2 regions of the Streptomyces sp. AF1A genome follow, and region 2 is predicted to be linked to the other one. Evidence: riboswitches for the same ligand, from Rfam matches in the RefSeq annotation. Region 2 holds a riboswitch; the other holds the start of a gene.
What was found. A riboswitch is a leader RNA that binds a small molecule or an ion and turns the genes downstream of it on or off. The one in region 2 is predicted to bind glycine.
Positions count from the first base shown of each region.

Region 1: linked by a shared signal. The riboswitch ahead of gcvT (glycine cleavage system aminomethyltransferase GcvT) and the one ahead of gcvP (aminomethyl-transferring glycine dehydrogenase) in region 2 are both predicted to bind glycine.

Region 1 covers NZ_JBLEBI010000033.1:9,234-13,255, reverse strand. The annotation lists gene ACLU3S_RS13085 (enhanced serine sensitivity protein SseB C-terminal domain-containing protein) at 1-49, opposite strand, end outside; gene ACLU3S_RS13080 (enhanced serine sensitivity protein SseB) at 218-1,009, opposite strand; gene ACLU3S_RS13075 (AAA family ATPase) at 1,170-1,886, opposite strand; glycine riboswitch at 2,046-2,143, shown strand; gene gcvT (glycine cleavage system aminomethyltransferase GcvT) at 2,300-3,418, shown strand; gene gcvH (glycine cleavage system protein GcvH) at 3,554-3,931, shown strand; gene glyA (serine hydroxymethyltransferase) at 3,946-4,022, shown strand, end outside.
Region 2 covers NZ_JBLEBI010000178.1:9,709-13,730, reverse strand. The annotation lists gene gcvP (aminomethyl-transferring glycine dehydrogenase) at 1-2,482, opposite strand, end outside; glycine riboswitch at 2,659-2,753, opposite strand; gene ACLU3S_RS30710 (PRC-barrel domain-containing protein) at 2,871-3,242, shown strand; gene ACLU3S_RS30705 (DNA polymerase IV) at 3,164-4,022, opposite strand, start outside.

The sequences.
Region 1 (4,022 bases), on a different contig from region 2:
GCAGGGCCTCGTAGGCGTCGTAGCGCCCGGGCGTGACCTGGCGCAGCATGTGCTCGACGCTGCCGCTGTGGCTCGCGCTCACCTGTCGTACCGGCCCTTCTTCGGTAGCCCCGCGTTCGGAGACAGCTTAAGCGCCCGGCGGCTCGGGGCCTCGGGTTCGTCCGCGGGTGCGGGGCGGTCTTGGGTTTCGGTTGCTTCAGTGGCCGTGCCGATGCTTTCAGTGGCCGTACTGGTAGAAGGGCCGGACGTTCGTCTTCAGCCAGTCGCCCACCGGGTCGTCCGCCACGTCGAGCAGGACGAGGTTGACCGGCCATGCGACCGGGACCTTGCCGAGGGCCCGGCCGAGCGCCTCCAGGGGGCGGGCGCGCAGGTCGCCCTCCCACTGGGAGAGTTCCACACCGATGAACATCACCGGGTCGGCCGTCTCGATGGCGGCGAGGCAGCGGCGGGCGGTGAGCACCACGCCGGTCTCGGCGAACTCGGCGGAGGCGGCGGCGAAGAAGTCGACCGGGTCCTCCTGCCAGTCGGGCTCGAAGAGGCGGACCCGGCCGCCGGAGGCGAGGCCGTCGAGCGGGGTGCGCCCCGCGCGGCACAGTTCCGCGACGGCCTGAGGCGGGAGCGGGATGCCGACCACGCCACCGGGGTTCACGGCGATGCCGGCCTGCGGGGGCAGTCCGCGGGCGAACTCCACGGCGGGAGCGATGGTGTACGACATGTGGGAGCCGGCGACCTGGCGGAACTGCTCCTCCGAGCTGAACACCGGGACGTACACCTGGCCGTCGATCTCCAGCGTGGGCAGGTCCAGCGGGCCGCTGTGCGGGCCGCCGCCGCTCGGCAGCGGGACCCAGACGAAGCTCCGGGCGAGGACCTCGATGATCCGGCCGCCCGCCGCGGGTATGCCGAGGGAGGCCGACAGCACCTCCTCCAGCTCGTTGCCGGGCCAACCGCCGTGCGGGTGGGGGTGCGCCTGTGCCGGGAAGTCCGCGGGTACGTCCGCCGGGAAGTCCATCTGCCTACCGCCTGCTGGGAACCACTGCTGTGACCAGAAGGCTATCGGGTGGCTGTGACATCGTCCTCCGCGCGTGCCTTCCGCCGCCGGTCGGTCCGGCGGTGCCGCCGGTCCGCGGCCCCGGGCGGCTTGCCCGCCCTGCCTCTCCTGGATCACCTGTTCACAACCTCCCCGGACAGAACAACCAGCCGTCGGCCGGGTCGGCGAAGCCGATGCGCTCCAGAGTGCCCGCCGCGGCGCGGTCCAGGAGCAGTGCCGAGTCGCAGCCCGCGGGGAGCCGGCCCTGCTCCACCGCGCCGAGGAGGCGAGCGGTCGTACGGCGGTGGCGGGCGAAGGCGTAGGGGGAGACGCGGCGGCCGCGGTCCCGCTGGCCCGCCCGGGCCGTCTCGGGCGGGACGTCGAGGAGCAGCAGGTGCAGGGTGCCGCCGCGGCGGCGGGCGGCCCGGGAGAGCCAGGCGCGCACCCAGGCCTGGGTGCCGCAGTCGTGCACGACGACGCCCTCCCCGCCGCGCAGGGCCTGGCGCAGGGCGGCGTAGTGGGCCACGCGGACCAGGGGGCGGTAGAGGGCGTACGGCAGGCCGCGGGGCAGGCGGGCCGCGAAGCGGTCGCGGGTGTCCTGGGAGTCGACGCGGCGGCCCGCGACCGCGCGGCGCATCAGCGTGGACTTGCCGCCGCCGGGCAGGCCGGTGACGACCACGACGTCGCGCGGGCCGAAGAGCAGGGCGCGCGGGCTGCGGCCGGCCCGGTCGCGCAGGTCGCGGACGACCGGTGCGGGGGACCCGGCACGGCGCCCGTCCGCCCGGGCGGACGGCTGCCGGGGCAGCGCGATGCCGGTGGTGGGGGCCGTGCCCGTCGCGAACGCCCTGGTCCTGTCCACCGTGATCCCCTCCCTGCGGCTCGGTAATATCCATGCCCAGCCGACGTAAAGAGAAGGTAATCCCGAACGTGGGCGGGCGCGTCCCCGTGCTGCCACAGGTCGGTTACAAAACTCCGCTCGGCGTGCGATGATGTGGCCGCCAACTGCATACCGGCCGCTTGAATCCGCGCGGGAGAGTCCCCAGCAGCCTTCGCTGGGGCGCCGAAGGAGCAAGTCCCTCCCTTGAATCTCTCAGGCCCCGTTACCGCGCGGGCGAGGCACATCTGAAAAGCGGGCCGCTCTGCCAGTGGCTCCACCCAAGGTGCAAACCGTGATCGCCCCTGTGGCGGTCCCGGCGAACCTCTCAGGTTCCGATGACAGATGGGGAGGACCTTCCTCGCCCCATCCCTGTTGCCCTGGGAGACGACCGACCGATGAGCAGTACCGAACTCCGTCACACCGCGCTGGATGCCGTGCATCGCTCGCTCGGTGCGACGATGACCGACTTCGCCGGCTGGGACATGCCGCTGCGCTACGGCTCCGAGCGCGACGAGCACCTCGCCGTGCGGACGAAGGCCGGCCTCTTCGACCTCTCCCACATGGGCGAGATCACCGTCACCGGCCCCGCGGCGGCCGCCCTCCTGAACTTCGCCCTGGTCGGCAACATCGCCTCCGTCGGCGTCGGCCGCGCCCGCTACACCATGATCTGCCAGGCCGACGGCGGCATCCTGGACGACCTGATCGTCTACCGGCTCGCCGAGACCGAGTACATGGTCGTGGCCAACGCCTCGAACGCCCAGGTGGTGCTGGACGCGCTCACCGAGCGCGCCGCCGGCTTCGACGCCGAGGTCCGCGACGACCGGGACGCCTACGCCCTGATCGCCGTCCAGGGCCCCGAGTCCCCCGGCATCCTGAAGTCCCTCACCGACGCCGACCTGGACGGACTGAAGTACTACGCCGGCCTGCCGGGCACCGTGGCCGGCGTCCCGGCGCTGATCGCCCGCACCGGCTACACCGGCGAGGACGGCTTCGAGCTGTTCGTGAAACCGGAGCACGCCGTCGAGCTGTGGCAGGCCCTGACCAAGGCCGGCGAGGGCGCCGGCCTGGTGCCGTGCGGCCTGTCCTGCCGCGACACCCTGCGCCTGGAGGCGGGCATGCCGCTGTACGGGCACGAGCTGAACACCTCCCTCACCCCGTTCGACGCCGGGCTCGGCCGGGTGGTCAAGTTCGACAAGGAGGGCGACTTCGTGGGGCGCGAGGCGCTCGCCGCGGCCGCCGCCCGCGCGGAGCAGAACCCGCCGCGGGTGCTCGTCGGCCTGATCGCGAAGGGCCGCCGGGTGCCCCGCGCCGGGTACGCCGTCGTCGCCGGCGGCGAGGTGATCGGCGAGGTCACCTCCGGCGCCCCCTCCCCCACCCTGGGCAAGCCGATCGCCATGGCCTACGTCGACGCGGCCCACGCGGCGCCGGGGACCGAGGGCGTCGGCGTGGACATCCGGGGCAGCCACGAGCCGTACGAGGTCGTGGCGCTGCCGTTCTACAAGCGCCAGAAGTAGACACTGGGCGCGATCGCGTCCCACACCGGGCCGGTCCGTGGCAGGCGTGTGACTCTGCGCACATCCGCCTGCCCACCATCGTCTCCGCAGTCCCCCCTACATCAGCACTCCCGCGCGTACAGGAGAATTCAGGCCATGAGCAACCCCCAGCAGCTGCGCTACAGCAAGGAGCACGAGTGGCTGTCGGCCGCCGAGGACGGCGTCGCGACGGTCGGCATCACCGAGTTCGCGGCCAACGCGCTCGGCGATGTGGTCTACGCCCAGCTCCCCGAGGTCGGCTCCACCGTCGAGGCGGGCGAGACCTGCGGTGAGCTGGAGTCGACCAAGTCCGTCTCCGACCTGTACTCGCCGGTCACCGGTGAGGTGACCGAGATCAACGAGGACGTCGTCAACGACCCGTCGCTGGTGAACTCCGCCCCCTTCGAGGGCGGCTGGCTGTTCAAGGTGCGCGTCGCCGAGGAGCCGGCCGACCTGCTCTCCGCCGACGAGTACGCCGCCCACACCGCCGGCTGAGGAGTCGTAGCCGTATGACTGTCCTGAACACGCCTCTGCACGAGCTGGACCCGGAGATCGCCGCCGCGGTCGACGCCGAGCTCGGACGCCA
Region 2 (4,022 bases):
CGGTCGCCTTGGTCAGCGGGCGCAGGTCGATGATGCACTCGTGCGCGACCAGGCCGCCGGGGCCGGTGTAGAGCACCGGGTAGTGCGGCTCGAGGCGCTTGGCGATGTAGTTCGCCGAGAGCACGGCCACCTGCGTGGCCCGCTTGAGTCCCTCGCCGCCCATCAGGCGGACGTACGCCCAGGAGATCGGCAGGATGCCCGCGGAGCCCCAGGGAGCGGCCGAGATCGGGCCGACACCGGTCTCCGGGCCGGCGGCCGGCTGCAGCGGGTGGTTCGGCAGGTACGGCGCGAGGTGCTCGCGGACCGCGACCGGGCCGACGCCGGGGCCACCGCCGCCGTGCGGGATGCAGAAGGTCTTGTGCAGGTTCAGGTGGGAGACGTCACCGCCGAAGTGGCCCGGCTTGGCGAGGCCGACCAGCGCGTTCAGGTTCGCGCCGTCGACGTACACCTGGCCGCCGGCGTCGTGGACCCGGGCGCAGATGTCGGCGACGTGCTCCTCGAACACGCCGTGCGTGGACGGGTAGGTGATCATCAGCACCGCCAGTTCGTCGCGGTACTGCTCGATCTTCGCCCGCAGGTCCTCGACGTCGATCTCGCCGTCCTCGGCGGTCTTGACGACGACGACCTTCATGCCGGCCATCGCGGCGCTGGCGGCGTTGGTCCCGTGCGCGGACGACGGGATGAGGCAGACGGTGCGCTGGTCGTCGCCGTTGGCCCGGTGGTAGCCGCGGACGGCCAGGAGGCCGGCCAGCTCGCCCTGCGAACCGGCGTTCGGCTGGAGCGAGACCTTGTCGTAGCCGGTGACCTCGGCGAGCCGGTCCTCCAGCTCGCGGATGAGCGTGAGGTAGCCCTCGGCCTGCTCGGCGGGCGCGAACGGGTGCAGCTGCCCGAACTCCGGCCAGGTGACCGGCTCCATCTCGGTGGTCGCGTTGAGCTTCATGGTGCAGGAGCCCAGCGGGATCATGCCGCGGTCGAGCGCGTAGTCGCGGTCGGCGAGCTTGCGCAGGTAGCGCAGCATCGCCGTCTCGGAGCGGTGCTCGTGGAAGACCGGGTGGGTGAGGTAGTCGTCGGAGCGCAGCAGCCCCTCGGGCAGGGTGTCCGCGGCGGCCGCGTCCAGCGCCTCGATGTCGGCCTCGACGCCGAAGGCGTTCCAGACGGCGGCGAGCCGGGCGCGGTTGGTGGTCTCGTCGCAGGCCACGGAGACGTGGTCGGCGTCGACGAGGTGCAGGTTGACCCCGTTCTCCCGGGCGGCGGCGACGACCTCGGCGGCCCTGCCGGGCACGCGCGCGGTGAGGGTGTCGAAGTAGGCGCCGTGGACGATCTCGACGCCGCCGGCCTTGAGGCCCTCGGCGAGGATCGTGGCGTAACGGTGGGTGCGGCGGGCGATCGTCCTGAGCCCCTCGGGACCGTGGTACACGGCGTACATGCCGGCCATCACGGCGAGCAGCACCTGCGCGGTGCAGATGTTGCTGGTGGCCTTCTCGCGGCGGATGTGCTGCTCACGCGTCTGCAGGGCGAGCCGGTAGGCCTTGTGCCCGTCGGCGTCGACGGACACGCCGACGAGCCGTCCGGGCAGGCTGCGCGCGAACTTCTCCTGCACGGCCATGTAGCCGGCGTGCGGACCGCCGAAGCCCATCGGCACGCCGAAGCGCTGGGTGGTGCCGACGGCGATGTCCGCGCCCAGCTCGCCCGGAGAGGTCAGCAGGGTCAGCGCGAGCAGGTCGGCGGCGACGGTGACCAGGGCGCCCAGCTCGTGCGCCTGGTCGATGACCGGCTTGATGTCGCGTACGGCGCCGGAGGCGCCCGGGTACTGGATCAGCACGCCGTTGATCTCGCGTGCGGCGATGTCGGCCGGGATGCCCTCGCTGAGGTCAGCCACGACGACCTCGACGCCGGTCGGCTCGGCACGCGTCTCGATGACGGCGATGGTCTGCGGCAGCGCGTCCGCGTCGACCAGGAACAGGCCCTTCTTGTTCTTGCCCATGCGCCGGGACAGCGCCATGGCCTCGGCGGCGGCCGTGCCCTCGTCCAGCAGCGAGGCGCCCGAGGTGGGCAGACCCGTCAGGTCGGCGACCATGGTCTGGAAGTTCAGCAGGGCCTCCAGACGGCCCTGGGAGATCTCCGGCTGGTACGGCGTGTACGCCGTGTACCAGGCCGGGTTCTCCATGACGTTGCGCAGGATCACGGGCGGGGTGAACGTGCCGTGGTAGCCCAGGCCGATCATGGAGCCGAGGACCTGGTTGCGGTCGGCGAGCGCGCGCAGTTCGGCGAGCACCTCGGCCTCGGTGCGGGCGCCCGGCAGGTCCAGGGCGTCGGCGTTCTTGATCACATCCGGCACCGCGGCGGCCGTCAGCTCGTCGAGGGAGCCGTAGCCGACCGACGCGAGCATCTTGGCCCGCGCCTCCTGGTCGGGCCCGATGTGGCGCTGCTCGAAGGGGATGCCCGCTTCGAGCTCGGAGAGCGGAATGCGATGGGCGGTCATTGCGGAGGCCTCCTGGTCTGACGCGACCTTCGAGGGGCACCACGGCATGGGTACCCCGACGGCCTCCCCCTCTGTCATCTCAACCTGAGAGCTTCACCGGGTGCCCCAGGGGGCCCCGGCTTTCACCGTCGGTGAGGGCGGACGCCGTCGACATCCGCCCTGCTTTCCAGAGTGACCTCGTCCGTGCGGTACGTGGGCCTGAGAGATTCCGGGGAGGATTTGCTCCTTCGGCGCCTCCGTGGTGGTCGGAGGACTCTCCCGCACGGGGTCAGCAGCCGCTGTCAGCCTACCAGCGAGGTCAACGCAGGGGCCTTCGAGTGGCCGCCTGCGCGAATGTGCTCTTTTGTAGTGCTTACGGATGACTGCGACCAGTGGAGGGAGAGGGGCCGTGCAGACCGACATCGATCCGCGCAACCTGATCGGCCGCAAGGCGTTCGACCGCAATGGCACCAAGATCGGCACCATCGACGAGGTGTATCTCGACGACGCGACCGGCGTGCCCGAATGGGCGGCCATACGAACCGGCCTGTTCTCCCGGGACGCGTTCGTCCCGCTGGAACCGAGCGAGCTCATCGAGGGCGCCCTCCACGTCCCGTTCGACCGAGCGCTGATCAAGGATGCCCCGGACTTCGGCGTGGGCCGCCATCTCTCCCCCGAGCAGGAACTCCAGCTCTACCACCACTACGGGCTCGATGTGGCGCCCCCTCCCTCCGTCCCGGACCACGACTTCGGGAAGCTGGCGGGGTCGGAGGAGACCTGATCCGCGACCAGCGGCAGCGGATCGGCGGGCTCCAGCGCGGGATCGTCGACGGAGAACGTACGCACCCGCCCCGGGGCCGACTGCGGGGTCTCGAACCGCACGGTGACCCGCCCGAGGCCGCTGCCCTGCACCCAGCCGGGACCGTGCTCGGCGTGCCGCACGTCCTGCCCGGCGCGCCAGTGCCGTTCGTCCGGCTCCGGATGCTCCGCGACGGCCCGGACCGCGCCCTCCTCCGGCTCCTGCGCCACAGGCACCGGCATGGCCTGCGCGAACAGGTCCTCCTGCGTGTAATCGGCGAGCCCTGACACACCCACGCCCAGCAGCCGCACCCCGCCCGTGGTGTCCACGGAGTCCAGCAGCCGCGCGGCCGCCTCCCGGACGACCGCCGGATCGTCCGTGGGCCCGCGGAGCGTCTCCGAACGGGTCAGGGTGGAGAAGTCGTAGCGCCGCACCTTCAGCACGATGGTCCGTCCGGACAGCCGCGCGCCGCGCAGCCGTCCCACGCACCGGTCGGCGAGCCGCCGCACCTCCAGGCCGATCCGCAGCCGGTCGTGGATGTCGACGTCATAGGTGTCCTCGACCGACACCGACTTGGCCTCCCGCTCCGCCACGACGGGCCGGTCGTCACGGGCCAGGGCCATGGCGTACAGGGCCTGCCCGTGCGCCTTGCCGAGCAGACGCACGAGTTCGTCCTCGCCCGCTTCGGCCAGCTCCTCGACCGTGGTGATCCCCGCCCGCCGCAGATGGTCACCGGTGGCCGGCCCCACCCCCGGCAACGTG